Regions from separate parts of the Streptomyces sp. NPDC001732 genome, predicted to be linked through region 1. Evidence: riboswitches for the same ligand, from Rfam matches in the RefSeq annotation. Region 1 holds a riboswitch; the other holds the start of a gene.

What was found. Region 1 has a riboswitch for S-adenosylmethionine ahead of ACWCXX_RS02480 (aminotransferase class V-fold PLP-dependent enzyme). Riboswitches for the same ligand answer to the same signal wherever they lie in the genome.
Region 2: it holds a riboswitch for S-adenosylmethionine, as region 1 does, so the genes downstream of both, thrC (threonine synthase) here and ACWCXX_RS02480 (aminotransferase class V-fold PLP-dependent enzyme) in region 1, are expected to answer to the same signal.

The regions. Positions count from the first base shown of each region.
Region 1 covers NZ_JBSFFY010000001.1:583,594-599,248, reverse strand. Annotated here, with positions in the region: gene ACWCXX_RS02500 (NYN domain-containing protein) at 1-1,099, opposite strand, end outside; gene ACWCXX_RS02495 (hypothetical protein) at 1,137-1,379, opposite strand; gene ACWCXX_RS02490 (rhomboid family intramembrane serine protease) at 1,541-2,293, shown strand; gene ACWCXX_RS02485 (Lrp/AsnC family transcriptional regulator) at 2,290-2,571, shown strand; gene ACWCXX_RS02480 (aminotransferase class V-fold PLP-dependent enzyme) at 2,647-4,023, opposite strand; SAM riboswitch class IV at 4,199-4,316, opposite strand; gene trpD (anthranilate phosphoribosyltransferase) at 4,401-5,465, opposite strand; gene qcrB (cytochrome bc1 complex cytochrome b subunit) at 5,590-7,215, opposite strand; gene qcrA (cytochrome bc1 complex Rieske iron-sulfur subunit) at 7,221-8,273, opposite strand; gene qcrC (cytochrome bc1 complex diheme cytochrome c subunit) at 8,270-9,079, opposite strand; gene ctaE (aa3-type cytochrome oxidase subunit III) at 9,174-9,794, opposite strand; gene ACWCXX_RS02450 (hypothetical protein) at 9,982-10,383, shown strand; gene ACWCXX_RS02445 (Ig-like domain-containing protein) at 10,446-11,699, opposite strand; gene ACWCXX_RS02440 (cytochrome c oxidase subunit 4) at 11,818-12,216, opposite strand; gene ctaD (aa3-type cytochrome oxidase subunit I) at 12,213-13,949, opposite strand; gene ctaC (aa3-type cytochrome oxidase subunit II) at 13,946-14,908, opposite strand; gene ACWCXX_RS02425 (aminotransferase class V-fold PLP-dependent enzyme) at 15,178-15,655, shown strand, end outside.
Region 2 covers NZ_JBSFFY010000072.1:5,668-21,322, forward strand. Annotated here, with positions in the region: gene ACWCXX_RS35270 (alpha,alpha-trehalose-phosphate synthase (UDP-forming)) at 1-64, opposite strand, end outside; gene ACWCXX_RS35275 (glucosyl-3-phosphoglycerate synthase) at 119-1,081, opposite strand; SAM riboswitch class I at 1,235-1,362, shown strand; gene thrC (threonine synthase) at 1,381-2,682, shown strand; gene ACWCXX_RS35285 (ubiquitin-like small modifier protein 1) at 2,714-2,992, shown strand; gene ACWCXX_RS35290 (cold-shock protein) at 3,438-3,644, shown strand; gene groL (chaperonin GroEL) at 4,002-5,624, shown strand; gene ACWCXX_RS35300 (hypothetical protein) at 5,732-6,973, opposite strand; gene ACWCXX_RS35305 (hypothetical protein) at 7,121-8,020, opposite strand; gene ACWCXX_RS35310 (ferredoxin) at 8,411-8,629, opposite strand; gene ACWCXX_RS35315 (cytochrome P450) at 8,635-9,825, opposite strand; gene ACWCXX_RS35320 (TetR/AcrR family transcriptional regulator) at 9,939-10,553, shown strand; gene ACWCXX_RS35325 (adenosine deaminase family protein) at 10,674-12,284, opposite strand; gene ACWCXX_RS35330 (M23 family metallopeptidase) at 12,572-13,126, shown strand; partial or broken gene ACWCXX_RS35335 (IS630 family transposase) at 13,261-13,464, shown strand; gene ACWCXX_RS35340 (nuclear transport factor 2 family protein) at 13,506-13,883, opposite strand; gene ACWCXX_RS35345 (DUF397 domain-containing protein) at 13,965-14,231, opposite strand; gene ACWCXX_RS35350 (Scr1 family TA system antitoxin-like transcriptional regulator) at 14,212-14,430, opposite strand; gene ACWCXX_RS35355 (hypothetical protein) at 14,637-14,885, shown strand; gene ACWCXX_RS35360 (hypothetical protein) at 14,875-15,108, shown strand; partial or broken gene ACWCXX_RS35365 (Uma2 family endonuclease) at 15,105-15,655, shown strand, end outside.

The sequences.
Region 1 (15,655 bases):
TCTGCGCGGCGAGCACCGAGAGCCCGCCCAGCAGCCGCAACCGCTGCTTCTCCAGCGGCAGCTGCGGGTAGCCGGTCTTGGTGACGTTGTAGCCGTCGATGATCAGATGCGCCTGGGGCAGCGCGAGCAGTTGGTCCAGCAGGGCCGGGTCGGTCTCCGAAAGGGCCCTGGCCGCGATGTCCTTGGGCGACATCCGGCCCGGTTCGACCGCGTCGACACCGTCCGCGGGACGGATCGAGGCGGGCGGCAGGGCCAGTTCGCGACGGAGTCCGCTCGCCGCGTCGAGCACCGTGTCCAGCAGCAGTCGCAGCCGCATGTCCTCGACCGAGCGGCCCTCCCGGGCGGCCCGGCGGCCCGCCTCGACGGACGCCTCGGCCTCCCCGAGCCGCGCCTTGAGCCGACGGCTCTCGCTCTCGGCGGCGGAGACCTGGGCCGCCGCCTCGGACCGTACGGTCTCGGTCTCGGCCCGGCTGCGGCGCAGCGCGGCCTCGCCCCGCTTGACCTCGTTGAGGGCGCTGCGCAGCTTGCGCCGGAGGGACTCGGCCTCCTTGCGGGCCGCGTCCAGCTCACCGCGCAGCCGCTCCGTCTCGTTCTTCGTCTGGGCGCGGGCCTGGGAGAGCTCCTCGCGCAACCGCTCCAGCTCGCGGCGGCTCTCCTCGTCGGCCCGCTCGGCGTCGGCCCGCTGGACCTCCTCACCGGCGGCGGCGACCAGCTTCACCCAGCCCGCCGGGCGCAGCACATAGGCCGCGGCGGCCACGTCGACGGGGTCGGCGGCGGCCGGCGGCGCACCGGCCTCCAGGGCGGCGGCCAGTTCGGGCTGCCCCTCCTTGAGCCGTTCGCCGATGCGCTGGCGGAACAGGGCGTCGCCCTCCAGGGCGGCGGCCATCGCGTTCCCGGCGAACTTGGCGCGCCGGGTCGGGGTGAAACGGGCGTACTGCCTCAGCTGGGACGGCAGCTCGCCGACCGTCAGCCCGCCGAACGCGTCCGAGACCAGCGCCACGACCCGCCGCCGTACGCCTTCGGGCAGCGGGCGGTCGAGCGCCTCGACGGCGTCGCCGGCCGCCTCGGCCGCCTCGGCGCCACCAGCGGGCTGCTCCACCATCCGTCACCCCAAAGTGTCTGTGGGCGCGGCTCCGTCAGGAGTCGGCACCCGGCTTGTCCACCAGTTCGATCTGATCCACCGCGTTGCACCAACGGCAGCGGACCGACTCGATGGTCTCACTGACCACCTCCCGTTCCTCGACGCTGGCCTCACCGGCCAGGTCGAGATGGACGTATTCGACGACCTTCGAGGAGCGCGTCACGTCGAAGCGGGTGAGATTTCCGCAGAGCGTGCAGCGCCAGCGGGTCCCGTCGGTCGGCTGGGGAACCGTCGTCATCGTTGCGTCCTCTTTCGTCGAGCCTCGTGCCGCTGCTTCAAGGATCTCGCGGTGCGCCGTCGAACTGCGGATGTCCTGCCGTAACCCTACGGCCTCGCCGTGTCCGCCCGACACGGCGAGGCGGTCTGTCCCGTTCCCTCCGCTTGCGTCATGCTCTGTTCATGATCGATCGGCGAGCTGCGACCGACAGGCCGGCCGGCGGATTCCTGCGGACGGCCGCCCTGGGCGGCTCGCCGGTGACCCATGCCCTGATCGCGGCGTGCTTCCTGATCTTCTTGATCAGTCCGCTGTCCGGCTTCAACCCGGTCCCCGGCACCCCCGACGCCCGGCTCGCCGCCCAGGCCGGCTACTTCGAGCGCTGGGGCGTGATCCCGGGCGAGCTGTGGGACGGCCCGGCGCGCGTCCTGCTCACCCCGCTCACCGCCCTCTTCGTGCACGGCAGCTGGGTGCACCTGCTCGGCAATATGCTCTTCCTCTACGTGTTCGGGGCGATGACCGAGGAACGCATGGGCCGGGTCGGGTTCACCTTCTTCTACATCGTCTGCGGCTATCTCGCCCTGGTCGCCTACGCGGCCGCGCACGCCACGTCCGACCAGACGCTCGTCGGCGCGTCGGGGGCGATCTCGGCCGTGCTCGGGGCGTTCCTGTACCTGTTCCCCCGGGCCCGGGTGACCAGTCTGTTCCCGTTCCTCTTCTTCCTGCCGCTGCGGTTCCCCGCCTGGATCGTGCTGGTCTTCTGGTTCGTCCTGCAGTGGCTCGCGGTCCAGGGCGCGGGCAGCGGGGGGCCGGGGGTGGCCTATCTGGCCCATGTGGTGGGCTTCGCCCTCGGCTTCCTCTACGCCTGGGGGCGTGGTCGGCGTACGGATAGAGTGAAGACACCAGCCGCGGCCACCGAGGGAGAAAGCCAGCCGTGATCACCGCGATCGTGCTCATCAAAACCAGCGTGGACCGGATTCCCGAGATCGCCGAGTCCATCGCCGCGCTGGACAGCGTCAGCGAGGTCTTCTCGGTCACCGGTACGTACGACCTGATCGCCATGGTCCGGGTGGCCAGGCACGACGATCTGGCGGACGTCATCCCGGGCCGGATCAGCAAGATCCCCGGTGTCGAGGCGACCGACACCCACGTGGCGTTCCGTACGTACTCGCAGCACGACCTGGAGGCGGCCTTCGCCATCGGCCTCGACGCGTAGGTGCGCACCACCACCGCGTGACACTTCGGCGGGGGACGGGCCGGGCCCGTCCCCCGCCGAAGTGCTGTGTGCCGGTCAGTGCTGCGCGGTGCCCCGGTCCGGGACGCAGCGGCCGCCCTCGGTGCGGTACTTCCACTGGGCGCCCTCGCTCACCAGCTCCTTGACCGCGCGGACGAAGCGCTCGATGTGCTCGTCCGGCGTACCGGCGCCGAAGCTCACCCGGATCGCGTTGAGCGACCTCTCGCCCGGCTCGGCCTCGGGCGCGCCGCACTCGCCGACCTCCTGCGGGTCGCCGCCCAGCAGGGTGCGGACCAGGGGGTGGGCGCAGAACAGTCCGTCGCGGACGCCGATGCCGTACTCGGCGGAGAGCGCGGCGGCGAAGTGCGAGCTGTTCCAGCCCTCCACCACGAAGGAGATGACCCCGACCCGCGGGGCGTCGTCGCCGAACAGCGAGAGCACCTTCACCCGGGGGACCTCGGCGAGACCGGCCCGCACCGCGGCGACGAGGTGCTGCTCCCGGGCGACCAGCGCGTCGAAGCCCGCCTCGTTCAGCGCCCTGCAGGCGGAGGCGATGGAGTACGCGCCGATGACGTTGGGGGAACCGGCCTCGTGCCGGGCGGCCGTGGTGTGCCACTCGACGTCCACCCCGCCGTCGGGGCGGCGGGCGACCTTGCGCGAGGCGCCGCCGCCGGCCAGGTAGGGGTCGGCCTCCCGCAGCCAGTCGGCCCGGCCGGCGAGCACGCCCGACCCGAAGGGCGCGTACAGCTTGTGCCCGGAGAAGGCGACCCAGTCGACGTCCAGCTCGGCGATGTCGACGGGGTGGTGCGGGGCGAGCTGCGCGGCGTCCAGCACGATCCGGGCACCGTGCGCGTGTGCGGCGGCCGCCAGTTCCTTGACCGGCCACAGCTCGCCGGTGACGTTGGAGGCGCCGGTGACGCAGACCAGCGCGGGGCCGTGGGGATCGCGCCCGGCCAGGGCCCGCTCCAGCGTCTCGACGGCCTGGGCCGGGGTGCGCGGGGCGTTCAGGTAGGTCACCCGCGCGTCGCGCCACGGCAGCAGCGAGGCGTGGTGCTCGGTCTCGAAGACGAAGACCTGGCAGTCGGCGGGGAGCGCCGCGGCCAGCAGGTTCAGCGAGTCGGTGGTCGAGCGGGTGAAGACCACCTGGTCGTCCGCGCGGCAGCCGAGGAACTCCGCGACGGTGGCACGGCTGTTCTCGAAGAGGTCCGTGGAGAGCTGGGAGAGGTAACCGGCGCCGCGGTGGACGCTGCCGTAGTACGGGGCGTACGCGGCGACGTCGTCCCAGACGCGCTGCAGGGCGGGGGCGCTGGCGGCGTAGTCGAGGGCGGCGTACGTGACTTCGCCTCCCGTGACCAACGGAACCGTCACATCCCGGCCCAGAACCGGCAGGGAGGTACAAACCGACTTGTCGATGGCAGCGGTGGGGACAGACATGGCGAACTCCCGTAAGAGGCAGGCGAAAAGCACGCACCGGCAGACGTGCGGCAGTGCGGCGGAAGAAGAAAAAAGGTGTGCGGAAGAGGGCCGACAGGCCCTATCGCATTCGCGTGCTCACAAGAGACTCCCTAGGGACCAGGACCCCGGGGGTTGGCATTCACAGATGCCGAGGGGCCCGCGCTTGCCGCAGACCTCGCTGCCTGCGGCCTGGTCTTCACCCGGGGCACCCCGCCACGGACGGAGGGTTGCCGGACAGCGGGCCGGGGCCGTAGTCGCTGTCACTCATGACCTGCCCAGCATCTTGCCATACGCGCGGACGCGCGCAAGGCGCAGTCCAGGATCCGGACTGCGCCCCGCGTCGCGTTTCCGCCCGGTCAGGCGTTGCTGGCCGCCACCCAGCGCTCCAGCGTCCGGGCCGCGGAACCGGAGTCGATGGACTCGGCCGCCTTCGCCATCCCGGCCGCGAGCTGTTCGTTCAGCGTGGCGTCGGTCGGGTCCAGCGCCACCAGGGCCGCCGCCGAGTTGAGCAGCACGGCCTCCCGCACCGCCCCCTGCTCCCCGGCCAGCACCCGGCGGGCCACGTCCGCGTTGTACGAGGCGTCGGCGCCGCGCAGCGCCTGCGGCGGGACCAGTTCCAGGCCGACGTCGCGCGGGTCGAAGGTCTCCTCGCGCACCGTGCGGTCCCGGACCACCCAGACCCGCGAGGTCGAGGTCGTCGTCAGCTCGTCCAGGCCGTCGTCGCCGCGGACCACCAGCGCCGAGTTGCCGCGCTGGGCGAGGACGCCGGCGACGATGGGCGCCATCCGCAGGTCGGCGACGCCGACCGCCTGGGCGCGGACCCTGGCCGGGTTGGTGAGCGGCCCGAGGACGTTGAACGTGGTCGGGGCGCCGAGCTCCTTGCGGGCCCTGGCCGCGTACCGCAGGGCGGGGTGGAACTTCACCGCGAAGCAGAAGGTGATGCCCGCCTCCTCGGCGACCTCCACGACCCGCTGCGTGCTGAGCTCCAGGTTGACGCCGAGCTTCTCCAGCACGTCGGAGGAACCGCTCGCCGAGGAGGAGGCGCGGTTGCCGTGCTTGACGACCTTGGCCCCGGTGCCGGCGATGACGATCGCCGACATGGTGGAGATGTTGACCGTCTTGGCGAGGTCGCCACCGGTGCCGACGATGTCGACCGTGCGGCCGGGTACCTGGATGGTGTTGGCGTGCTCGTACATGGCGCGCACCAGGCCGGACACCTCCTGGACCGTCTCGCCCTTGGCCCGCAGGGCGACGGTGAACCCGGCGATCTGCGCGTCGCTGGCCTCGCCGCTCATGATGCGGTCCATCGCCCACGCGGTGTCGTCCTCGGTGAGGTCCTCGCCGCGCAGCAGCGGATTCAGCAGGGCGGGCCAGGAACGGTCCGCCACGCTGTCGCCGCCGATCGGGGTCACAACGTTCATGGTCCGCTCCCGGGGTCCACAGTCGGTAAAAGGATCACCTCCACCCTATCGAGCGGCAGAGGACGGCGAAGAGCCCCGTCCAACGCGTGGACGGGGCTCCTGCCGTGGCGATCAGTTCAGGCGATCAGTGGTGACCGTGGCCGCTGGTGATCTCCTTGTACTCCTCGACGGTGGGCTTGGCGATCTGGTTGTTCTCGCCGTAGTAGCCCTTGCTGAGTCGGGCGCGCAGCTTCTCCAGCAGCGACACCTTGCGCTCGACACCGTTCTCGTCGACCGTCGGGCCGATCTCGACCGGCTTGTACTGCTCGTGCGCGGTGAGCGTGTGCAGCTGCTCGGGGCCGAGCGGCTCGTGGATCTCGACGAACTCACCGTGCGGCAGGCGCTTGATGATGCCGGACTCGCGCCCGTGCAGCACCTTCTCCTTGTCGCGGCGCTGGAGGCCGAGGCAGATCCGCCGGGTGATGATGAACGCGAGGATCGGGCCCGCGAAGATGAAGATGCGGACGAACCAGGAAATGGCGTTGATCGACAGGTGGAAGTGCGTGGCCCACAGGTCGTTGCCACCGCCGATGAAGACGACGACGTACTCGGTGATCCAGGCGACGCCGAAGGCCGTCCGGGTCGGGGCGTTGCGCGGGCGGTCCAGGATGTGGTGCTCGCGCTTGTCCCCGGTGACCCAGGACTCGATGAACGGGTAGACCGCGAGGACCGCGAGGACCAGTCCGAAGGCCATCAGCGGGATGAACACGCCCAGGACGAGCGTGTGGCCCCAGAGGTTGATCTCCCAGCCGGGCATCACTCGGATCAGACCCTCGGCGAAGCCCATGTACCAGTCGGGCTGGGCGCCGGTGGACACCTGGTCCGGACGGTACGGGCCGATGTTCCAGATCGGGTTGATCGTGGCGATGCCCGCGATGATCGCGATGATGCCGAAGACCAGGAAGAAGAAGCCGCCGGCCTTCGCCATGTACACCGGCAGCAGCGGCATGCCGACGACGTTGCTGTTGGTGCGGCCGGGACCCGCGAACTGCGTGTGCTTGTGGTAGAAGACCAGGATCAGGTGCGCCACCAGCAGACCGAGCATGATGCCCGGCAGCAGCAGGATGTGGATCGAGTAGAACCGGGCGACCATGTCGTGACCGGGGAACTCTCCGCCGAACAGGAACATCGAGATGTACGTGCCGACGATCGGCATCGACAGGATCGCGCCCTGGGTGAAGCGGACACCCGTACCGGACAGCAGGTCGTCCGGGAGCGAGTAGCCGGTGAAGCCGGTGAACATGCCCAGCACGAACAGCAGGAAGCCGAACAGCCAGTTGATCTCACGCGGCTTGCGGAACGCACCCGTGAAGAAGACGCGCATCATGTGCACGAACATGCCGGCCAGGAAGATCAGCGCGGCCCAGTGGTGGATCTGGCGAACCAGCAGACCGCCGCGGACGTCGAAGCTGATGTCCAGCGTCGAGGCGTAGGCCTCGGACATCCGGATGCCCTGCATCGGCTCGTACGAGCCGTGGTACACGACCTCGTTCATGCTCGGGTGGAAGAACAGCGTCAGGTACACACCCGTGAGGATGATGATGATGAAGCTGTAGAGGGCGATCTCCCCGAGCATGAAGGACCAGTGGTCCGGGAAGATCTTGCGCATGTTGGCCTTGGCCAGGGAGTAGATCCCCAGGCGGCCGTCCGCCCAGTCGGCCACCCGCTCGCCGGCGGGCGCCTTGCGCTTCGTATCGGTCACAGTAGTCATCCGTGTCATCCCCGCTCGAAGAAGGCAGGACCGACGGGCTCTTCGAAGTCACCGAGCGCTTCGAGGTTGCCCTCGCTGTTCACACCGATCCGCAGCTGCGGAAGGGCGTGACCGGCCGGACCGAAGATGACGCGGGCGCCGTCGGAGAGGTCGAAGGTGGACTGGTGGCACGGGCAGAGCACGTGGTGGGTCTGCTGCTCGTACAGGCTGATCGGGCAGCCGACGTGGGTGCAGATCTTGGAGAAGGCCACGATTCCCTCGTGGGCCCACTCGCGCTCGCGCTTGTCCTTGATGTTCTCCGGCTGGATGCGGACGATCATCAGCGCGGCCTTGGCGATCTGGTTGTTGAAGTCCTCCGCGTCCTCCTCCAGGCCCTCGGGCATGGCGAAGGTCAGCGAACCGACGATCACGTCCTCGGGGCGCAGCGGCTCCATCGTGTTCATGTTGATGAGCTGCTTGCCCTTGCCCCACATGGTGTTGCGGAGCTTCTTCTCGGGCAGCGGGCCGAGGTCGCGCAGCAGCATCACACCGGAGAGCGGCACCAGGGCCAGCGCGCCGAACATGGTGTTGCGGATCAGCTTGCGACGGCCGATCGCGGACTCCTGGGCACCGGCCGCGAAGTCGGCGAGAACCTTCGCCTTGACCTCGGGGGCCGCCTCGATGGGGTGCCGGTCGTCGGCGACCTCCACGTCGGACATCAGCGTGCGCGCCCAGTGGACGGCACCGGCGCCGATCGCGAAGAGGGCCACGCCCAGGGTCAGACCCAGGGAGAAGTTGAGCGCGCTCACATGGCCGATGGGCCAGATGTACACGCTCTTGTCGACCGGGAAGATGACGTACGAGGCGATGAAGCCGACCGTCGCCAGCATGGACAGCGTGAACAGCAGCGCGACGGTGCGCTCGGAGCGCTTCGCGGCCCGTTCGTCGATGTCCTGGATGCGCGGCTTGTGGGCCGGCAGCCCCGGGTCGGCGAACGGGTCGTCCGCGACCTCTACCGCGCCGTGCGCGGCCTCCTGCTCAGCGGGCAGGTTCTCGTCTGGAATCTCTTGGCTACTCATGACTTCTTGGCCTTAGCGGTGTGGGCCGCGACCCAAATGGCAACTGCGATCAGAGCGCCGAGCCCGAAGATCCAGGCGAACAGACCCTCGCTGACCGGCCCCAGGCCGCCCAGCCCGAGGCCCCCCGGGCTCTTCGTCTGGTCGCTGTTCACGGTCTGGACGTACGCGATGATGTCCCGCTTCTGCTTCTCGGGCATCGTCGTGTCCGGGAAGGACGGCATGTTCTGCGGGCCGGTCTGCATGGCCTCGTAGATGTGCTTCGGGTCCACGCCCTCCAGGCTGGGGGCGTACTTGCCGTCCGTCAGCGCGCCGCCCTCACCGGTGAAGTTGTGGCACTGTGCGCAGTTGGTACGGAACAGCTCGCCGCCCTTGGCGATGTCCGCTCCCGCAGGGTTGACCTGCTTCTTGGTCGGAGTGATCGGACCGGCGCCGAGCGACGCGACGTATGCCGCGAGCTGGTCGATCTGCGCCTGGGTGTAGATGACCTTCTTCTTCGGTACCTGGGCGCCGGGCTGCTGCGCCGGCATACGGCCCGTACCGACCTGGAAGTCCACGGCGGCGGAGCCCACGCCGACCAGGCTCGGCCCGTCGGTGGTGCCCTGACCGCCGGTTCCGTGGCAGCTGGCGCAACCGACGGAGTACAGCTTCTTGCCCTCTTCGATGGCGAGGGACTGGGCGGTTTCGTCGGCCTGCGCCTTACTCGCGGGCGCAAACGCGGCGTAGAGCCCCCCAGTGGCCGCCAGCGCGAGGAGTAGTACGACGACCGCCGCCAACGGATGGCGTCGTCGTGCGGAGAGCTTTTTCACGGATTACCCCGGTGTCAGGATCTTCTGCGTCGATGCTGGATGTGGTTCGGGTTCGAGCCCGATTACTCGATCATGAAGTTCGGGCCGTGCCCGATTACTTGATCATGTAGATCGTGGCGAAGAGGCCGATCCACACGACATCGACGAAGTGCCAGTAGTAGGACACGACGATGGCGGCGGTCGCCTGTTCGTGGGTGAACCTCTTGGCCGCGTACGTCCTGCCCAGGACGAGCAGGAAGGCGATGAGCCCGCCTGTCACGTGCAGCCCGTGGAAGCCGGTGGTCAGGTAGAACACCGAGCCGTACGGGTCGGAGGAGAGGGAGAGGCCCGCCTCCTTGACCAGCTCGGTGTACTCGAGGACCTGGCCTCCGATGAAGATCGCACCCATCACGAAGGTGATGATGAACCAGGTGCGGAGCTTCTTCACATCGCCCCGCTCCGCGGCGAAGACGCCGAGCTGGCAGGTGAGTGAGGAGAGCACCAGGATCGTGGTGTTCGTCGCCGAGAACGGGAAGTTCAGGTGCTCGGCCATCTCCTTCCAGTGATCCGGTCCCGTCACCGATCGCAGGGTGAAGTACATCGCGAAGAGGGCCGCGAAGAACATCAGCTCGGAACTCAGCCAAATGATGGTTCCGACGCTGGTGAGGTTCGGTCGATTGACCGACGGGTGCGCGTGCCCGGTTTCTACTGTCGTTGCTGTCGCCACGACCGACATTATGTCGGTCGCTTATCCAGCCCTCACCCCGGGGGGTGCCGTTCGGTGTGTCAGCCGGGTGTGTCCTCCCCGAACGGCCCATGGAACAGCTGTCCTGACCGGTGCTGACAGGCTGTCGGGCGGAGTACGATCCGCGCATCGGTTCATGCCCGTAAAGCCCCGAAGACACAGATGTCACGGAGGAACTATGCAGCCGACCGCCACGGTCCTGGTCTACAGCGACGACGCCAACACCCGTGAGCAGGTGAGGCTGGCAGCCGGGCGCAGGCCCGCGGCCGATGTGCCACCGGTGCAGTTCCTGGAATGCGCCACGATGCCCGCCGTCCTGGAGGCGCTGGAGCACGGCGGTGTCGACGTCTGCGTGCTGGACGGCGAGACGGCGCCCGCGGGGGGCATGGGCGTCTGCCGGCAGATCAAGGACGAGATCTTCCGCTGCCCGCCGGTGCTGCTGCTGATGGGGCGCCCGCAGGACGCCTGGCTGGCCACCTGGAGCCGCGCGGACGCGGCGGTGACCCTGCCGGTCGAGCCGGTCGAGTTCGCGGAGGCCCTGGCCGCCCTGCTGCGCAGCAGGCTCTCCGTGGGGGCCTGAGGGCCTCCGCGGACTCCTTCGCGGTCCTGCCGACGGGCAGCGCACTCCCCTGGGCGAGGTCGTCAGACCTCGGGGCGCAGTCGCGCCGCCTGGATCGTGTCCGAACGGTCCGGGACGGGGTTCTTCTGCAGTGCGCTGCCCTTCAGCCATTTGGCCCAGGTGAGGTTCCAGTCGCCGTAGCCGTTGCCGAACGGTGCCATCGTCTCGCCCTGGCTGCCGACGACCTCGACGATGTCGCCCTCGCGCACGGTGTTGAAGAACCACTGGGCCTGGCTGGTGCTCATGCCCGTACAGCCGTGGCTGACGTTCGCGTACCCCTGCGAGCCGGTGGACCAGGGGGCCGCGTGCACGTACTCGCCGCTCCAGGTGACCCGGGTCGCGTAGTAGACCTGCAGGTCGTACGAGTCGGAGGAACCCTCCGCGATGCCGATCGTCTCCCCGCGCATACGTACGCGGTATTCCTTGCCCAGCACGACCTTGACGCCGTTTCGGGTGGCGAAGCCGGGCTTCCCGGTGGTCACCGGAATGGTGTTGATCACTTTCCCGTTGCGCTTGACCGTCATCGAGTGCGTCGAGGCGTCGGTGATGGCCTCGATGCGGTCGCCCGTGGTGAGCCTCAGCGCCTTGGCGGGGGCGCCGTAGAGGGTGTCGGTGACCTTGATGCCGGCCAGGCCGCTGGTGACGTCGATGGTGGCTCTGGCGGGCCAGTACTCCTTGGGGCGGTAGTGCAGGGTCTTGTCGTCGACCCAGTACCAGGAACCGGTCACCGCGGGCGTCGAGCGGACCCGCAGGGCGCGCTCCACGGTGGCCCTGGAGGCCCTGTCCCGGACCGGAGCGCTGAGTTCCGCCGTAATGGGCTGTCCGACGCCGTAGGTGCCCGCCTGAGGGCCGAAGGCGACCTTCAGGAACTTCTTGGCGGCGGTCGTCTCGAAGGAGAGCGTGCGGCTGCCGGGGGCGCCGTCGTCGTCCTCCACGCCGACCCGGACCGTGTAGCGGGTTCCGGCGGCCAGCGGGACGGTGGAGTGCCAGCGCTTCCCGTCGGCGTCGAGTTCGCCCGCCAGATGGCGCCCGGCCGTGTCCACCGCCGTCACGTCCGTGATCCGGCCGTCGTCGTCGTTGACGGTGACTTCCAGCGGCTTGTCGGGATCGGCCTTCTCGTCGCCCTCGGGGGCGTTGGAGGAGATCTCGTCCGCGGCGTCGTACGGCTTCTCCGCCAGTGGGTGGTCGGATCCTCCGCAGGCTGTCGCGCCTGCGACCAGGGCCACGGCCAGCAGAGTGCAGCTCACTACGGGGCGGATGCGCAGCGTGCGGTTCATGGATCCACGTTATGGAGGCATGTCCGTATCGGCGCGCGGGATGACTGCAAACGGGGGGCCCGTACTCCTCTCGGTGGAGAAGTACGGGCCCCCCGTCAGGTGGAGCGGTGAAGCGGTGTCACTGGGTGCGGTTCTCGCCGTGGTAGTACTCGAAGACCCAGCCGAACAGGCCGATCAGGATCATCGGGAGCGAGAAGTAGAGCAGCCACCAGCCGAAGATGACACCCATGAAGGCGAGCGCACCGCCGAACGCGAGCGAGAGCGGCTGCCAGCTGTGCGGGGAGAAGAACCCCACCTCGCCGGCCTCGTCCGCGACGTCGGCCTCCTTGTTGTCCTGCGCCATGGCGTCGACCCGCCGGGCCGTGAAGGCCAGGTAGAAGCCGACCATGACGCTCAGACCGAAGGCCAGGAACAGCGCGGTGGTACCGGCGGGCTCCTTCGACCAGACACCGTAGGTGATGGCCATGGCGAGCATGAAGACGCTCAGCCAGATGAACATCTTGCCCTGGATCTTCACTTGCCGGCCTCCTTGCCACCAGCGAGGGCCTTGTCGTCCTCGGAGGGGTGCTCCAGCTGCTCCAGGGCCGCGATCTCAGGGTGGTGGAGGTCGAAGGCCGGGGATTCGGAACGGATCCGGGGCAGGGTGAGGAAGTTGTGCCGCGGCGGCGGGCAGGAGGTCGCCCACTCCAGCGAGCGGCCGTAGCCCCACGGGTCGTCGACCTCGACCTTCTTGCCGTACTTGGCGGTCTTCCACACGTTGTAGAAGAACGGCAGCATCGACAGGCCGAGCAGGAACGAGGCGATCGTCGAGATCGTGTTCAGCGCGGTGAAGCCGTCCGCGGCGAGGTAGTCCGCGTAACGACGCGGCATGCCCTCGGCACCGAGCCAGTGCTGCACCAGGAACGTGCCGTGGAAGCCCACGAACAGCGTCCAGAACGTGATCTTGCCGAGCCGCTCGTCCAGCATCTTGCCGGTGAACTTCGGCCACCAGAAGTGGAATCCGGAGAACATCGCGAAGACCACGGTGCCGAAGATGACGTAGTGGAAGTGCGCGACGACGAAGTACGAGTCCGAGACGTGGAAGTCCAGCGGGGGCGACGCCAGGATCACGCCGGTCAGACCACCGAAGGTGAAGGTGATCAGGAAGCCGACGGCCCAGAGCATCGGGGTCTCGAAGGACAACGAGCCCTTCCACATCGTGCCGATCCAGTTGAAGAACTTCACACCGGTCGGTACCGCGATGAGGAATGTCATGAACGAGAAGAACGGCAACAGCACACCGCCCGTGACGTACATGTGGTGCGCCCACACGGTCACGGAAAGACCGGCGATGGCAATCGTCGCACTGATCAGACCGATGTAACCGAACATCGGCTTCCGGCTGAATACCGGAATGACCTCGGAAATGATTCCGAAGAATGGTAGGGCGATGATGTACACCTCTGGATGGCCGAAGAACCAGAAGAGGTGTTGCCAGAGCAGTGCCCCGCCATTGGCCGCGTCGAATACGTGGGCGCCGAATTTACGGTCGGCCTCCAGCGCGAAGAGCGCGGCGGCGAGGACCGGGAAGGCCAGCAGGACCAGGACACCGGTCAGCAGGACGTTCCAGGTGAAGATCGGCATGCGGAACATCGTCATGCCGGGAGCGCGCATGCAGATGATCGTGGTGATGAAGTTGACCGAACCGAGGATCGTGCCGAAGCCGGAGAAGGCCAGACCCATGATCCACATGTCGGCGCCGACACCCGGCGAACGGACCGCGTCCGAGAGCGGGGAGTAGGCGAACCAGCCGAAGTCCGCCGCACCCTGCGGGGTGAGGAAGCCGGCCACCGCGATGATCGAACCGAAGAGGTACAGCCAGTAGGCGAACATGTTCAGCCGCGGGAACGCCACGTCGGGCGCACCGATCTGCAGCGGCATGATCCAGTTCGCGAACCCGGCGAACAGCGGCGTCGCGAACATCAGCAGCATGATCGTGCCGTGCATCGTGAACGCCTGGTTGAACTGCTCGTTCGACATGATCTGCGTGCCGGGACGGGCCAGTTCGGCGCGCATGAAGAGCGCCATCAGACCGCCGATGCAGAAGAACGCGAACGACGTGACCAGGTACATCGTGCCGATCGTCTTGTGGTCAGTGGTGGTCAGCCACTTGACGACGACGTTTCCCGGCTGCTTGCGCCGGACCGGCAGCTCGTCCTCGTACGAGTCGTCTGCTGCCGCGGCACCCTGAGGTTCGTTGAGGATGCTCACAGTTTGTTCGTCTCCGCATTCCTGGCCGGGTCAGTCTGCTCGATGCCGGCCGGCACGTAGCCCTTCTGGCCCTTCTTCGCCAGCTCCTTCAGGTGCGCCTGGTAGCGCTCCGGGGAGACGACCTTGACGTTGAAGAGCATCCGGGAGTGGTCGGCGCCGCAGAGCTCGGCGCACTTGCCCATGAAGGTGCCCTCCTGGTTGGGGGTCACCTCGAAGGCGTTGGTGTGGCCCGGAATGACGTCCTGCTTCATGAGGAACGGCACCACCCAGAAGGAGTGGATGACGTCACGCGAAGTCAGGACGAAACGGACCTTCTCGCCCTTCGGCAGCCACAGGGTCGGGCCCGGGTTGCCGTTCTGCGGGTTCCGGGTTCCCGGGATGCCGAAGTCGTAGACGCCCTCCGCACCCTTGGGGAAGTCCTTCCGGTACCGGTCGGGGATGGCGTCGAGCTCCTTGGGGATCTCGCTGCCCGTGGCGGCAACGCCGTCCACGTTCTCGATGTAGTTGAATCCCCAGCTCCACTGGTAGCCGACCACGTTGATCGTGTGGGCGGGCTTCGGGGAGAGCGAGAGGAGCTTCGATTCATCGCGTGCGGTGAAGTAGAACAACACCGAGACGATGATCAGGGGGACCACGGTGTACAACGCCTCGATGGGCATGTTGTACCTGGTCTGAGTAGGAACCTCGACCTTGGTGCGGCTGCGCCGGTGGAAGATGACGCTCCACAGGATCAGGCCCCAGACCAGCACGCCCGTGGCGAGCGCTGCCGCCCACGAGCCCTGCCAGAGGGAAAGGATCCGTGGTGCCTCTTCCGTTACCGGCGTGGGCATACCGAGGCGGGGGAAGTCCTTGTATGTGCAACCGGTTGCGGTCGCCAGGATCAGGCCCGCAGTCAGCACCTGCGGCAGCTTCCGCCGCATCGGGCGCCGCGACGAGCGGTCGGAGCCGTTGGGACTCACGTAGCGCCTTCCCGAGAGTCTCGCCCGCGCGGTCGGCGCGGCCGTCTTTCTGGTCGGTCGCCGCCCTGACGCGGGCAGGGGTTTGGATGTTTATGCGGACCAAACCCTACTGGACGCTATTTGGGGTCGCGCGGGGAGGGTGCCCAACGCGCCGTTCGACTCCCCGAAGGGGTGGAATACGGGCCTCCGGCCGCCATCTGACGGCCCCTCTCCCGCCTGGGCGCAAGGCCCTTCCGCGGCCCCGGCCCGGGGCGGGCTAGCGTGGTGGTGTGCCCTACTTCGACGCCGCCTCCTCCGCCCCCCTGCACCCCGTCGCACGCCAGGCGCTGCTTGCCGCGCTGGACGAGGGCTGGGCCGATCCGGCCAGGCTCCACCGCGAGGGGCGGCGGGCCCGGCTGCTGCTGGACGCCGCCCGGGAGACCGCCGCCGAGGCCGTCGGGTGCCGGCCGGACGAACTCGTGTTCCCCCCTTCGGGGACGCTGGCGGTGCACACGGGAATTTCCGGGGCGCTCGCGGGCCGTCGGCGTGTCGGCCGCCATCTGCTGGTCTCCTCGGTCGAGCACTCGTCGGTGCTCCATTCGGCCGCCGCCCATGAGGCGCAGGGCGGATCGGTCTCCGAGGTTGCGGTGGACCGCTCGGGGGCGGTGAGCGCGGCGGACTGGGAGCGGGCGCTGCGGGAGGACACCGCACTGGCCTGTCTGCAGTCCGCCAACCACGAGGTCGGCACCGAGCAGCCGGTGGCGGAGG
Region 2 (15,655 bases), on a different contig from region 1:
CGGAGCGGGGGCCGGACCGCTCGGCGGACCGGGCAGCGGACCTGGGATCGTGCTCGGAGACCATGTTGCGGAATCTAGCCCGATCGCGAACCGCCCAAACGTGCGAAGTCGGGCCGGATCAGGCCGCGCGGCGTGAAACGTACTCCTCTATCTCCCGCATCGGGGGCCGCTCCTCGGTGTCCACGGCATGGGTGCGCGGTACGAAGCCGTCCGCGCCGCGCTCGAACTGGGTGAGCGCGGGCCGCACCAAGTGGCCCCGGGACAGGCGTAGTTGGGCGGTCCGGTAGATCGCCGCCGCCATTCGGCCCAGTGCCTGCCCGTCCTGGTGCCGGTGCTTGCGCACCCCCACGTCCACCTGGGCCAGCGCGTCCAGCCCCACCGTGTGCAGGGCGTCGACCAGCAGTCCCAGCTCCACTCCGTAGCCGACGGGGAACGGCAGCTGTTCGAGCAGGGAGCGGCGCACGGCGTACTCACCGCCCAGCGGCTGGACGAAACCGGCCAGCTGCGGCCAGTGCAGATTGAGCAGCGGGCGGGCCACCAGCTCGGTCACCCGGCCCCCCTGGGCCGCCGCCCCGCCGGGACCGTCCCCGAAGGGGCGGTCGTACATCGCCTTCACGAACTGCACGTCCGGATCGGTCAGCAGCGGGCCGACGATGCCGGAGACGAAGTCCGCCGAGAAGTCCTTCAGGTCGGCGTCGACGAAGCAGACGATGTCGCCGCCGGTGACCAGGAGGGACCGCCACAGCACCTCGCCCTTGCCGGGCACGGCCGGTATCCGGGGGAGTATCGCGTCGCGGTGCACCACCCGGGCGCCGGCCTCCCGGGCCACCTGCGAGGTGGCGTCCGTGGAGCCGGAGTCGATCACCACCAGCTCGTCGACCAGCGAGACCTTCTCCATCAGCTCGCGCCGGATCGTGGCGACGATGTCACCGACCGTCGCCTCCTCGTCGAGCGCGGGCAGCACGACGCTCACGCTGCTGCGGCGCGGTTCCCCGGCCTTGGCTGCCAGCAGACGCTCCAACGGACGGTCGGCGGCCGACCAGGAACGCCCGGCCAGCCAGCGTTCGACCTCTTCCAGCACGGTCGATACTCCCTGTATGTGATCCATCTCGCGGTTCGGACGGCTGTCTCGGCAGCCTGATGCTTCGGTTACAGTCTTGAACAACGCGGATGACCGTCGCATGTCGGGGTCCATCTGCCAATAAACGCCCGGATCGAAGATCCGGTGCCAAAGAGCTCATCCAGAGGGACTGAGGGAACGGCCCGTTGAAGTCCCGGCAACCCTCCTGCCGACCGCGAGGACACGGTGGGGAAGGTGCCAATTCCGTCTTGTGGCGAAATGCGCCACAAGGAAGATGAGGAGAAAGGGCCTCCGCCATCATGGCTGTGCAGACCGTTGCAGCGAACACCGATTCCTCCGTTTCCCCCGTCGACCTCGGACCTGCCGCGGCGCTTTCCTGCCGCGAGTGCGGCGAGCGTTTCGACCTCGGCCCCGTCTTCGCCTGCGCGTCCTGTTTCGGACCGCTCGAAGTGGCGTACGACCTGCCGAGCGGCTCCCCCGACGAGCTGAAGAAGCGCATCGAGGCCGGCCCGAACAACATCTGGCGCTACGCGCCGCTGCTGCCGGTCCCCGCGGACGTCGCGGACAAGCCCAACATCAACCCCGGCTTCACCAAGCTGGTCAAGGCCGACAACCTCGCCCGCGAGCTGGGCGTCACCGGCGGCCTGTACGTCAAGGACGACTCCGGCAACCCGACGCACTCCTTCAAGGACCGGGTCGTCGCGATCGCCGTCGAGGCCGCCCGCGCCTTCGGCTTCACCACCCTCTCCTGCTCCTCCACCGGCAACCTCGCCGGTGCGGTGGGCGCCGCCGCCGCCCGCGCGGGCTTCCGCTCCTGCGTGTTCATCCCGCACGACCTGGAGCAGGGCAAGGTCGTCATGGCCGCGGTGTACGGCGGTGAGCTGGTCGGCATCGAGGGCAACTACGACGACGTCAACCGCTTCTGCTCGGAGCTCATCGGCGACCCGCTCGGCGAGGGCTGGGGCTTCGTCAACGTCAACCTCCGCCCGTACTACGGCGAGGGCTCCAAGACGCTGGCGTACGAGATCTGCGAGCAGCTCGGCTGGCGGCTGCCGGACCAGATCGTCGTCCCGATCGCGTCCGGATCGCAGCTCACGAAGATCGACAAGGGTCTTCAGGAGCTGATCAAGCTCGGTCTCGTCGAGGACCGGCCGTACAAGATCTTCGGCGCCCAGGCCGAGGGCTGCTCCCCGGTCTCCGCCGCCTTCAAGGCCGGTCACGACGTCGTGCGCCCCCAGAAGCCGAACACCATCGCCAAGTCCCTCGCGATCGGCAACCCGGCCGACGGCCCGTACGTCCTGGACATCGCCCGCCGCACCGGCGGCGCGGTGGAGGACGTGAACGACGAGCAGGTCGTCGACGCCATCAAGCTGCTGGCCCGCACCGAGGGCATCTTCGCGGAGACGGCGGGCGGGGTGACGGTCGGTGTGACGAAGAAGCTCATCGAGGCCGGGGTCATCGACCCGGCGCTGACCACCGTCGTCCTCAACACGGGCGACGGCCTCAAGACCCTCGACGCGGTGGCCGCCACCTCGCAGGCGACCGCGACGATCCGCCCCAGCCTGGACGCGTTCCGCGCTGCGGGCCTTGCCACCAGCTGACCACCCGGGACTCCAGGAAGGCCACCCCATCATGAGCGTCAAGGTCCGCATCCCCACCATTCTCCGCACCTACACGGGCGGCCGGGCCGAGGTCCCGGCGGAGGGCACGACCCTCTCCCAGGTCATCGAGTCCCTGGAGAAGAACCACCCGGGCATCGCCGCCCGCGTCCTGGACGACCAGGGCAAGCTGCGCCGTTTCGTGAACGTGTACGTCAACGACGACGACGTGCGCTTCGAGAACGGTCTGGAGACGGCCACGCCGGACGGCGCCGGCATCTCGATCATCCCGGCCGTCGCGGGCGGCTGCTGACACACCGTCCGGCCGCATGCCGACCCATCCGAACGGAATTGCCCTCTCCGGTTTCGAACCTCTTCGGGTTTGAAACGGAGGGGGCAATTCTGCATGGTTGAGCGCGGTAGAGTGTGGGAAGTCCCCCCAGCTGCCCGTGCCGCCCGCATACGAGAATGCGCCGCGCCACGACAAGATGCAGCCAAAGTGCCCGGACCCCCTGCGGCATAAGTCACTTTTGTCTGGCCCGACTTGCCCTGGAACCTTATGAATTCCCCATATTCGGGCGTTCGGTGCTGTCGAGATTTCTCGTCCGATTGACCTGTTGCAGAGGGCAGTTGGGCAGATACATTCGGCCGCGGTCGACGCGTTCCGGCGCACGCACCCTCTCCTGTCGGAGGGTGGGTTCTGACCCGGGACCGCGAAGTGCGGCCCCGCGCAAGGGCCAGTAATAGGGGAGTTAGGCATGGCTCAGGGCACCGTCAAGTGGTTCAACGCGGAGAAGGGGTACGGCTTCATCGCGGTCGACGGTGGTGCGGATGTTTTCGTCCACTACAGCGCGATCCAGATGGACGGGTACCGCACCCTCGAAGAGGGTCAGCGAGTTGAGTTCGAGATCTCGCAGGGCCAGAAGGGGCCCCAGGCGGACATGGTCAAGCTCGCCGTCGGCTGAGCACGGCGCGGTCGGCCAACGACACCACTCACGCACGGAGGTCCGTACCCCCCAGGGGTACGGACCTCCGTGCGTTCCGGTGTGTCGCCCGGCGCCGCCCCTTCTCCGGGGGCGCTTGCGCCCTCCCGTCGCCCGACCGCCATCCCTCATCGGGCCTTCTTCGAAGGCGCTTGCACTCTCCATGGTCGAGTGCTAATTATTGGCGTTAGCACTCTCCAGGTGAGAGTGACAGAACTTGGATCGGGCCGGTGAGGCCCGCAGGCCGGCGGGGCAAGGAACCACCGGTCACGCAGGCCGTCCGTCGCGGGCGCCTCCCGGTCCGGAGAAATCCACCCCTGTCCGGGAGGACCACTTCACATGGCCAAGATCATCGCGTTCGACGAGGAGGCCCGGCGCGGTCTCGAGCGCGGCATGAACCAGCTCGCCGACGCCGTCAAGGTCACCCTTGGCCCCAAGGGTCGCAACGTCGTCCTTGAGAAGAAGTGGGGCGCCCCCACGATCACCAACGATGGTGTTTCCATCGCCAAGGAGATCGAGCTGGAGGACCCGTACGAGAAGATCGGTGCGGAGCTGGTCAAGGAGGTCGCCAAGAAGACGGACGACGTCGCCGGCGACGGTACGACCACCGCCACCGTTCTCGCCCAGGCCCTCGTCCGCGAAGGTCTGCGCAACGTCGCCGCGGGTGCCAACCCGATGGCCCTCAAGCGGGGCATCGAGAAGGCCGTCGAGGCCGTCTCCGCCGCCCTCCTGGAGCAGGCGAAGGATGTCGAGACCAAGGAGCAGATCGCTTCCACGGCCTCCATCTCCGCCGCCGACACCCAGATCGGCGAGCTCATCGCCGAGGCCATGGACAAGGTCGGCAAGGAAGGCGTCATCACCGTCGAGGAGTCCCAGACCTTCGGTCTGGAGCTGGAGCTCACCGAGGGCATGCGCTTCGACAAGGGCTACATCTCGGCGTACTTCGCCACCGACATGGAGCGCATGGAGTCGTCCCTCGACGACCCGTACATCCTGATCGTGAACTCCAAGGTCAGCAACGTGAAGGACCTCCTTCCGCTGCTGGAGAAGGTCATGCAGTCCGGCAAGCCGCTGCTGATCATCGCCGAGGACGTCGAGGGCGAGGCCCTGTCGACCCTGGTCGTCAACAAGATCCGTGGCACCTTCAAGTCCGTCGCCGTCAAGGCCCCGGGCTTCGGTGACCGCCGCAAGGCCATGCTCGGCGACATCGCCATCCTCACCGGTGGCACCGTCATCTCCGAGGAGGTCGGCCTCAAGCTGGAGAACGCCGGTCTCGACCTGCTCGGCCGCGCCCGCAAGGTCGTCATCACCAAGGACGAGACGACGATCGTCGACGGTGCCGGTGACAGCGACCAGGTCCAGGGCCGCGTCAACCAGATCCGCGCCGAGATCGAGAACTCCGACTCGGACTACGACCGCGAGAAGCTCCAGGAGCGCCTCGCGAAGCTGGCCGGCGGCGTGGCCGTCATCAAGGCCGGTGCCGCGACCGAGGTCGAGCTCAAGGAGCGCAAGCACCGCATCGAGGACGCGGTGCGCAACGCCAAGGCCGCCGTCGAGGAGGGCATCGTCGCCGGTGGTGGCGTGGCTCTGCTCCAGGCCTCGGCCGTCTTCGAGAAGCTGGAGCTCTCGGGTGACGAGGCGACCGGCGCCAACGCCGTGAAGCTGGCCCTGGAGGCCCCGCTGAAGCAGATCGCCGTCAACGGCGGTCTCGAGGGCGGCGTCGTCGTCGAGAAGGTGCGCAACCTGGCCGTCGGCCACGGTCTGAACGCCGCGACCGGCGAGTACGTCGACATGATCGCCGAGGGCATCCTCGACCCGGCGAAGGTCACGCGTTCCGCCCTGCAGAACGCCGCGTCCATCGCCGCGCTGTTCCTCACCACCGAGGCCGTCATCGCCGACAAGCCGGAGAAGGCCGCCGCGGCTGCCCCGGGCGGCATGCCGGGCGGTGACATGGACTTCTGATCCTGACGGATCGGTAGTTCCTGCGCAGCTTTGCCGCATCGGCCCCCGGACCACCTGGTCCGGGGGCCGATGTCGTTCCCGGTGCTTTCGCCCGCGGCGCCCGTCCGTTACGGAAGCCGGTCGAGCAGCCAGGTGGAGAGTTCCTCCGTCACCAGGGCGTGCCCCTCGTTGCGGGAGGCGAGCCTGAACTCGTCCAGCCCGCTCGTCTCGTACGGAAGCCGGGAGATGTCCATGTACAGCTCCTTGTCCGTGTCCAGGTCGCCGATGTCCACCGCGCTGACGGACGGCACGAAGCAGTGCGAGCGGATGCGCACGTCGGTCTTGAGGCCGAGCGGGGCGGCGAGCGCGTTGAGCCCGTCGGCGAGGATGCCGAAACCTTCCAGCGAGCCGCCGGGCGCGCCGTCGATGGACGGCAGCCCTCCCGTGCGGATCTCTCTCGTCTTCTGCGTCACCACCCGCAATTCCGCGGCGAGTTCGTCGTCGCCGGGGGGCTGGGTGTAGAGCCTGGTGCCCGCGATCGACGGCCCCCTGCCCTCCAGGGCCAGTTCGCCCGCCCGCGCGTCGGTGCCGATGCCGTCGGCCGCGCCGTTGGCGACGCCGATCAGCCGCGGCCTGCGCGGCCATTCGCCGACCGTCCGCATCTCGGCGAGGAACGCGGTGCGTTCGTCGCTCCGCTTCGGTGTGCCGTCCCACTCCTCGATGTGCCGCCACAGCAGCTGACGGGCGGCCGGGCTGTTGATCTGGTCGGAGAACCGGCTGTCGAGGTCCCTGATGTAGTGCGCGAACGCCTGGAGCGAGAGCGGGACCCAGGCGCCGCGGTGCGGGCTGTCGTACGAGAAGTACAGCCCCGTCCGGTGGTCGACGTCCCGGCTCTCCATCGCGGCCAGCGCGTGTCGGGTGACGAGGCCGCCCGTGCCGAATCCGCCCACGGCCAGCGGGGTGCGGCCCTGCTGCTCGGCGGCGGTGCGCAGGATCGCGGCCTGTGCGGTCGTGGAGTTGTCCGGAATCGACGCACCGCGTTCGTGGAAGCCGAGGAGGACGACGTCACGGCCGCGACGGCGCAGTTCGCTGATGAGCGCGTAGTCGCCGAACTCCATGGCCTCCCAGGCGGACACCAGCGTGCTGGGCCCCGTGCCGAAGCCGTCGGCGACGATCACGGGCCGTACGAGCGCCTTGTTCCCCTCGCCGAAGTAGACCCGGGCGGTGCCGCCCGGCAGCTCCCACACGGCGCTGGGCGGCAGCGGGAGGGAACTGTGCGGTTCGGCGTCCAGGCGGGGGCCGGGGACCAGGGCGATGGGGGGCCTGTTCTGGAGCCCCGAGGCGATCTGCGCGTGGGACGGTTCGGACATGGGTCGTTCCCCTTTGGGCTGGTTCGTCACAACACGCGCAAAGGGGAGCACGGGGTGTAGTGGTCCGGTCAGGGAAGCGGCTCAAACCACCCCCAGGTGGGAGCCGGTTTCGGACAGGGGGTGACCAGGGGGAGGGGCGGCCGGGGGTCAGTGGCGCGTGTGCCCGGCGCGGTGGGCCAGCGCGGCCCGGACCCCGCTCATCCGCTCGCGCACCCCTTCCGCCGGTACGGCACCGTCCGGGCCGGCGGGCCGGGCGGCCGGTTCGCCCCGGCACTGCCCGCACCGGCCGCCGATCAGGGCCCGTTCGCTGCCCGGCGCGCGGCACTCGCTGCATTCGAGGGTGCGCAGCACCGTTCGCTGTTGCGCCGAACTCACCCGTTCGGGTGGCATCTTGTCGGTGAGTCGCCTGCGGACGAGGGCCGCCGCGTGATGGACGGGGGTGGGGAGCCCGTCGGTGAGGGCGTGCAGCAGTTCCGCCTCCGTGGCGCCCCGCTCGAACCACGCCGTGACCTGCGGTTCCAGCGCCGCGCAGTCCGCCGCCGACAGGGTGAGCGAGGGTGCGGTGCGCCCCAGCGCGGCGAGCAGGACGAACGCGCGGGAGCGGGTGGGCCGCTGCCGGGACTCCTCCGGTGGTACGTCGCCCCTGGTGAACGCCGCCCACCACGCGTCGTCCCGCGCGGTCCGGGAGAAGAACGTGCGGGTCACCCAGAGCAGGCACTCGTCCCGGGCCACGCACTCGCTGCCGCGCCGCAGACGCCCGGCGTTCTGGAGCCGGTTGAGCGCGGTGCGCAGGGCGCACTGGCCGTACGGAAGCACCTTGGCCAGGGTCTTCACGGAGATGTCGGCGCCCTCGGGCAGCCGGTCGAGATACGCGGCGATGGACGCCTCACGGGCCGGAAGATGCGCGAAATCGCGTTCCGTACGAGGGAGTTGAGCGGGCGCCGAACGCTTTCCGTACCCCGGACCGGCCATCGGATGCGGGTGCGAGGGGGTGAGAGGGGAGATGTGCGGTGCGCGGGGCGCAGCACTAAGCTGACTGTCAGCCATGAGATCGCGATGCCTTTCTGAGATCGCAAGGGCCTTGCGATCGAAGTGGTCAGACCCCTGTTTTCGGTGTTCTCACCACCGGCAGGGGTCGTTCTACTTCTGCAGGGATGGCCCTGCTCCCGGAACGCTAGAGGGTCGCCACCGTCCGTGGCAAACCGGTCACAAGGGGTCAATGCGAGGTTGACTCGCCGACCGTCCCGTCGGCCAACTCGCCGGACAGGGAGGGTGGGTGGGTACGGACCCACCCACCCGTTCCTCGAAAAGAGCGCTCGGACTCCGAGGCTTGAGCCCCGGTACGACGACGGGCGACCGGGGCGGTGGGGGCCTCGGTCGCGACGGACCTCGGTCGCGACGGACCTCGGTCGCGACGGGCCTCAGTCGCGGTGGGGCTCAGTCGCGGCGGGGGCCGATGACGGTGTCGCCCTCGTGCACGGTGATCGCCAGGGCCGGGCAGATGTCGGAGGCGTCCAGGACCCGTTCGTCCGGCTCGATCCCCTCGGCCCGCGCCCGTGCGCGCTCGCCGTCCAGGGCGAACACCTCGGGGACGGTTCCCGCGCACATGCCCGATCCCTGGCACAGCCGCTGATCGACGCGTACGTTCCAGCTCATCGCGGTCACCAGCCGATCGGCATGACGCGCGGCCCACGCACCAGCATCTCGGACTTCCACGTCACGTCGTCGGCCAGCCGCAGCCCGGGGAAGCGGGTGATGAGCGCGGACAGGGCCTCCTGGAGCTCCAGCCGGGCCAGCGGGGCGCCCAGGCAGTGGTGGACGCCGTGGCCGAATCCGAGGTGCTGGTTGCCCTCGCGGGCGACGTCGAGCACCCCCGGGGCCGTGAACCGCAGCGCATCGCGGTTGGCCGCGCCGACGGCGACCAGGACCGGGCTGCCCGCCCGGACGAGGGTCCCGCCCACCTCGATGTCCTCGGTGGCGTACCGGGGTTGACCGGCACCGCTGCCCAGCGGCACGAAGCGCAACAGCTCCTCCACCGCGTTCGGGACGAGCTCGGGCTCGGCCCTGAGCCGGGCCAGCTGCTCCGGGTGGTCGAGCAGGGTGAGGACGAAGTTGGGGATCTGGGAGGCGGTGGTCTCGTGCCCCGCCACGAGGATGCCGACGCACAGGTCGACGAGCTCCAGCTCGGAGAGCCGGTCGCGGCCGTCGCGGGCCTCGATCAGGGCCGTCATCAGGTCGTCCTGCGGCTCGCGGCGGTGCTGCTCGATCAACCCGGCCATGTAGGCGCGCAGTTCGTCGCGGCTGGCCTCGAATTCCTCCGCCGTGAGGGAGCTGGTCGACAGCGCGTCGTCGCTCCACACCCGGAAGCGCGGCCGGTCCTCGGTGGGCACGCCCAGCATCCGGCAGATCACGGCCACCGGCAGCGGCAGCGCGAACAGGTCCACCAGGTCCGCCGGCTGCCCGGCCGCCTCCATGTCGTCGAGGAGGCCCGCGGCCAGCTCCCGCACCTGGGGGCGCAACTTCTCGACCTGTCGGACCGTGAACGCCTTGGCGACCAGGGAGCGCAGCCGGGTGTGGTCCGGCGGGTCCATGCCGAGGATGCCGCCGTCGCGCTGCCCCTCGGACTGCCGGGGCTCGTCGTGCGAGGCGGCGGCGGCCCGGCTGAAGCGCTGGTCGCCGAGGACGAGCCGGGCGTCGGCGTAACGGGTGACGAGCCAGGCCGGTTCGCCGTACGGCATCTGGACCCGTAACAGCCCCGGCCGGTCCCGTACGCGCTCGTACTCCTCCGCGAGCTGGAGTCCTTCGGCGGTGTTGAAGGGATAGGCGAGGGGCGCGGCATCTGCTGTGGTCACTGCGGGCCTCCCATATGTAAGCAGCTGCTTACAAACGTAGAAGCGGTCCTTCCGGAAGGTCAACAACGCTTTACGGCCGTTATCCTGACGGGCCGTTCGAGAGGAAATCCGCCATGAAGCCCGCCCCCGCACCGCCCTCCGAAGAGCGTCGTCGGGACTCCGCGGCCACCCGGCGCCGACTGCTGGAAGCCGCCCGCGACCTGTTCGCGGAGCGGGGCTACGAAGCGACGACGGTGCGGAGCATCGCCGAGCGCGCCGGGGTCAACCAGGCCCTGCTCTTCCGTTACTTCGGCTCAAAACGGGGTTTGCTCACGGAAGTCGTCGCGCAGGGCGGTCTCGAACAGTTGCGCGCGACCCCACCCGACCAACTCTTCGAGACGGCCCTGCGCTCGATGCTGACCCGCAGCGCGGGCGGGACGGAGGACCGTTCCCTGGAGGTCTACCTGCGCTCCATGGGCCGGGGCGACGAGGCGTCCGGAACCCTGCGGGAGCTGGGCGAGGAGTACCGGAGCGCGCTGGCCGGGCTGTCCGGTACGGAGGACGGCGCCCTGCGCGCGGATCTCGCCATGGCCTGGCTGCTCGGCATAGGCCTGATGCGGACGGTCGTCGCCCACGAGCCGCTCGCCGGAGCCGACCCGGACGACGTCTGCCGGCTCGTGCTCGGCACGCTCGACCACCTCTGGTCCGCGCCCGCGCCCGAGGCCGGGGGCGCGGGCGGTACGGCGTAGCGGGCGGCGGGACAGTAGAAGAACAGGGGAACAGGGGAACAGGAAGGGGCGGCCCGGCGTCGTGCCGTGCCGCCCCGTGAACGGTGGACGCTTCCGCCCGGTGGCCGTTTCCGTCCCGGTTCAGCGGTGGTCGCGCTCGAAGGAGGCGAAGGCCACCTCCTGGCGCCATTCGGCCGCCGCCTTCGGGTTCTCCGCCAGGTAGTGGGCGCAGCGCAGGCTCGGGCGGTCGTCACCCGGGCGGCTGCCCTGGCAGACGGGGACCGGGCGGTAGTCGGACCGGGCGCTGCCCGCGGTCCACAGGCTGCGGCCGTCGTGGAACGCGTACTCCAGGGCGGCGCGCGCCAGGTCCTTCAGCTCGGTGTAGCTCAGGCCGTACGTACGGGCCGCGTACTGGTACTCGTGGCTGATGTCGATCCGCGAGACCCCCGGGTCGTCGGTGGACAGGACCACCGGGACGCCGTAGCTGCGGTAGGCGTTGAACGGGTGGTCGGCGCCCGCGATGCCGAGGATCTGCTTGTTGCTGGTGAACGGCACCTCGACCGCGACCCCGCGCCGCGCCATCGTCCGCGCGAGCTGCCGCCAGTCGTCCTCGTGGACCAGGTCCACACCGTGCCCGATGCGTTCCGCCCCGGCGACGAGGACGGCCTCCCGGATGTGGAAGGTCAGGTCCTTCGGCTTGACGAGACCGGGCGCCAGCTCACCGGCGTGCAGGGTGAGGTGGGTGTCCGGGTACTGGGTGCGCAGGTACTTCAGCATCCGCATCTGGAGGCTGTAGTTGTCCAGCGAGCTCTGCCAGTCCTCGGGCTGGACGAGGTTGACCGCGACGAAACGCGGGTCGCGCTCGGCCAGCCGCATGCCGACCGCCATCTGCGTGAACACCCGGGCCGGGGAGCTGCCCCGGGACACCTGGGAGATCCACCTGACGGGCAGGCGGCAGCCCGGGGCGGGGCGGGGGGTGTCGCAGTGCGCGGTCTCCCGGAACTGCGCGTCCGAGTCGTCGGCCTCCTGGATCGCCTCGTCCACCACCCGGTCGAGCTTCCCGCCGGCCACGAGCTTGCGGAGGAAGGCCGCCAGGTCGGCGTCGTAACCCACCTGGTCGGCCAGTGCCTTGGCGCTGTCCGAGGCGGGCGAGACCATCGTTTCCAGGTAGAACTGGTTGTTCTTGACGACGGTGTCGGCGACGTTCGCGAGCATCTTGCCGCGGGCGTACCAGGTCGCCATGCCGAACTTGTCGAACGTGTCGAAGAAGTGGTCGTGCCCGGACTCGCCCGGCGGGAAGTCCTGCATGGACCAGGCCCGGATGACCTGCTGCCGGAACGCGGCATTGGTCAGGGCGTCCGAGGCGGGCCGCTTGCCGGGTCCGCACGGCGGGGCGACGGCCTTCATCGACGCGTCGATGCACAGCCCCTGCTCGGCCGCGAGCTTGATCAGGTACTCCGTCGTGACGGCGCCCGACAGGTGGTTGTGCAGGTCACCTCCCTTGGGCAGGGCCTTGAAGAACTCCTTCAGCCGCTCCGGCCTGTCCCGGAGGGAGTCGAGGTACGCGGAGGTCCGGCGTTCGGCCGGGGTCACCGGGCGGTGCGCGGCCTGCGCCGCGGGCCGCGGCGCAGGCTCCTTCGCGGGGGCGGCGGCGGCCGGAAGAGCCGCGAGCAGGGACAGCGCGGCGAGTGCGCCGAGTCCGGCCGGAAGCAGTGACTTGGGACGGTGTGCCGTCCGGAATGTTGGAATCACGGCCGAATGATCGCGTTCGGCGAGGAGGTTTCCCGCCCGAACCGCATATACGGGCTGAAACGTCCACTCGATCGAGTGGGCAGCGATCATGCGGAGCAATCGGCTGCTCGATGACTGCTACGCCGTTGTCGTTGTCACACTCCGCCCCGGTTGTCATCCGAGCGTCACCCGTCCGTCACTCGACCGGTTGTCCGTCAGGCAGCTTTTTGCCAACCACCTTGTGGAGGTGTGGAGTTGCCGCGACCGTGCTCGGGTCCGGATCGGACGCATACAACGGGAGGTGCGCGGTGCGCAACAAGAAGAGAATTCTCGGCCGGATCACAGCGTTGGCGAGTGCGGTACTGGCCGTTGCGGGGCTCGGACTGATGGGTGCCCCGTCCGCCGCCGCCGTCGACTACTACTACGAACTCCCCTACCCGGCGGGCGAGTCGTACATGGTCACCCAGGGCCCCGAGGGCACGTACTCGCACGTCGGCCCGTACAACGAGCACGCCTGGGACTTCGGGCTCCCGGCGAACTACGAGGTCTCCGCCGCGCAGGGCGGCACGGTCCTGGTCTCGGACTGGTCGCAGTACTGGCAGAACGGCATCGAGGTGATCATCCGTCACCCGAACGGCCAGTGCACCCAGTACATCCACCTCAACAGGGCGATCTACAACCGGGGCGACTGGGTTCCGCAGGGCCGCATCATCGGCTGGTCGGGCGGCACGGGTGCGGCGACCGCCCCCCACCTGCACTTCTCGGTCGTCGACTGCAACACCCGCGTGAGCCTGCCGGCCACGATCCAGGGCTGGAAGCCTCCGACGGGCTCCTGGCCGGTCAGCGTCAACACACGCGCCTGACGGACCCGGCCCTGCCCCCGCCGCGTCGACCGGCGGGGGCCACTGAGCCAGTGCTCTGACCGGGAAGGTTCACCGGGTTGGTGGTCGTGACGGTTGGATGTGCGGTGACGTCCGATCCGGGCGCTGGAGGCGCGGTGGCTGAGCCTGTCCGTGTACGCAGGCCGACCGACCAGGAGGGGCAGAAGCTGCAGCAGATCGTGCGCCGGGGCAGCACGAGTTCGGTGCGCCACCGGCGCGCGATGATGCTGCCGGCCTCGGCCGGCGGAAACCGGGTGCCTGCTCCGGCGCCGCGGCATCACCTTCCAGCGCACCAAGACGTCAACTACTCGGTCTTTCACGGCCGAGTAGTTGACGAGAAGGACAGCGACAGAAGGACGACTCAGGAGGCGGACGGCTCGATCTCCCCCGCGAAGACGATGACCTGGTCGATGAGGCTCCGTCGCAGATGGACGACATCCGTTCCCGCCAGGCGGGGGCCTCCATCAGGCGTGGTGAAGACCCACTGGTACCGGGCCCATTCGCCAGGCATGTCCACCGCCGAGCAGCGCACCATCGTGCCGGTCCCCGCCGGGTGGCGTCGGATGTCCAGCACGAACTGCTCGACCGCCGCGATTCCTTCGCTGCGACCCAACGGCCCCCAGAAGACCACGTCTGAGGTCAGGGCCTGGGAGAGCAGGGCAGTCACATAGCTGTCGTCCGAAGCGTTGAACGCGGAGATGAACGTGTCGATCGCGGAGCGTGCGGTCTCTTCCTGCATGCCCCAGTAATACCAGCCGTTTCGCGTGCGCTCGACCCACGAGCCGCCTTCCGACCACGGTGAACCATCCCGGTCACAGCACTAGACGTCCTTGAGGTCGGCGACGAACGAGGTCCAGGCAGCGGCCCGGAACACCAGTGTCGGCCCCTCGGTCATCTTGGAGTCGCGCACCGGGACGATGCCGGGGTGGCCGTCGGCGACTTCGAGACAGTTGCCGCCGTCGCCTCCGCTGTACGTGGACTTGCGCCAGGTCGCGACTTCGAGGCAGTCCCCGCCACTGCCTCCGCTGTGGGAGGACTTGTGCCAAGTCGCAGCGGACAGGTCGTAGTCAGGACTGCTGAGCTTCATGGGCGTAATCCTCCGCTGCCGACTCGATCATGGCCAGAGACGCTTCCGGTGACAATGCGCCGGCCACGAGTAGGTCGTAAGTCGGTTCGTACTGGGCGACGGGGCCCGGTTCGTCCAGCAGTTGCCCCGATCCGAGGCCGTCAAGACAGACGAGCGGAGGTGCGTCCGAGAACGACATCAGCTTCAGGCCGCCGTCCATCGAGAGGCCCGCCTTCTCCCTGCGGTGACGGAGTTCGGCGCCGAGCAGGGCACGTGGCGAGGAGGAGGGATCGAGTTTTTGGGCCCCGGCATGACAACTCCCTGTGACACACGTGCGGTTGTTGGGTCTGCGCCTCTTCCAGGCTAACGCCGCGTTGGACACGCTGGGTATGCATTCCCATTACTCAGCGTGGAAAGGGATGGATCATGACGATGACCGAACGACGCAAGGCGACGGAGAGCAGAGTGCGGGCGGCGGAGGAGGCGGTGGCGCGACTGAAGGAGAGTTTCTCGGGGGTCGGGATCACGCTGCCCTCGCTGCGGATCGACCCGGTGACGTGCGCGGGGGCCGAGCCGGAGTCGCCGTTGGTGGACCTCGGGCGGTGCAATCTCGACACGGCGTTGCGGCTGAGCGTGGTGCTGGAGGCGCAAGGGATGGCCGGCCATGAAAGGTGAGGGATTCGAGGGGGATGCGCCGGAGCTGGGCTCGTTCGCGGTGGACACCCGGGACGGCAGGGTGGGGCGCGTGATGGGACGCGTCGGTCCGTACGTGCAGTTGCGGGCGCCGGGCGGTGGGCCCGAGTGGGACTGCCCACCGGAGTCGGTGCGCGCGGCGCCGCTGGGAGAGGTGCTGCGGGCCCGCGTGAGGGAGGTCAACCGGGAGGGGCGATTGCCATGACGGCGGTGGTCGAGAACCCCCCGGCCTCTGAAGGCCCCCGTGGGACCACCTGCTGCAGGCATGGCGTGAACTGGACGTGCCCGAGGGGTGGCGCGCCGAGATCGACGAAGGGCGGATCGACCTGGTGCCTCCGCCGCATGCGCATCGCAGCGGCATTGCCGCCGAAGTGCAGCGCAGGCTCTACCGGGACCTGCCCGAGGAACTGGAGATCTACCAGGCCCTCGGTATCCATGTGGCCCCGCTCGACGGGCTCTACGTGCCGGATCTGGTGGTCATGCCCTCGGAGCTCGTCGACGGTGCCGATCCGGAGGCCGGCGATCCGATGGATGCGTCGGAAGCGCTGCTCGTCGTCGAGACCACCTCGAAGGGCAACGCCCGGGACGACCGGACGAAGAAGTGCCGCGCCTGCGCGCGTGCGGGTGTGCCGATGTATCTGCTGATCGACCGGTTCGACACGCGTGGGGCGACGGCCACTTTGTTCACGGAGCCGAACGAGGACAGGACGTACAAGCGCTCCGACCCGGGGCCGTTCGGCACGACGATCCTC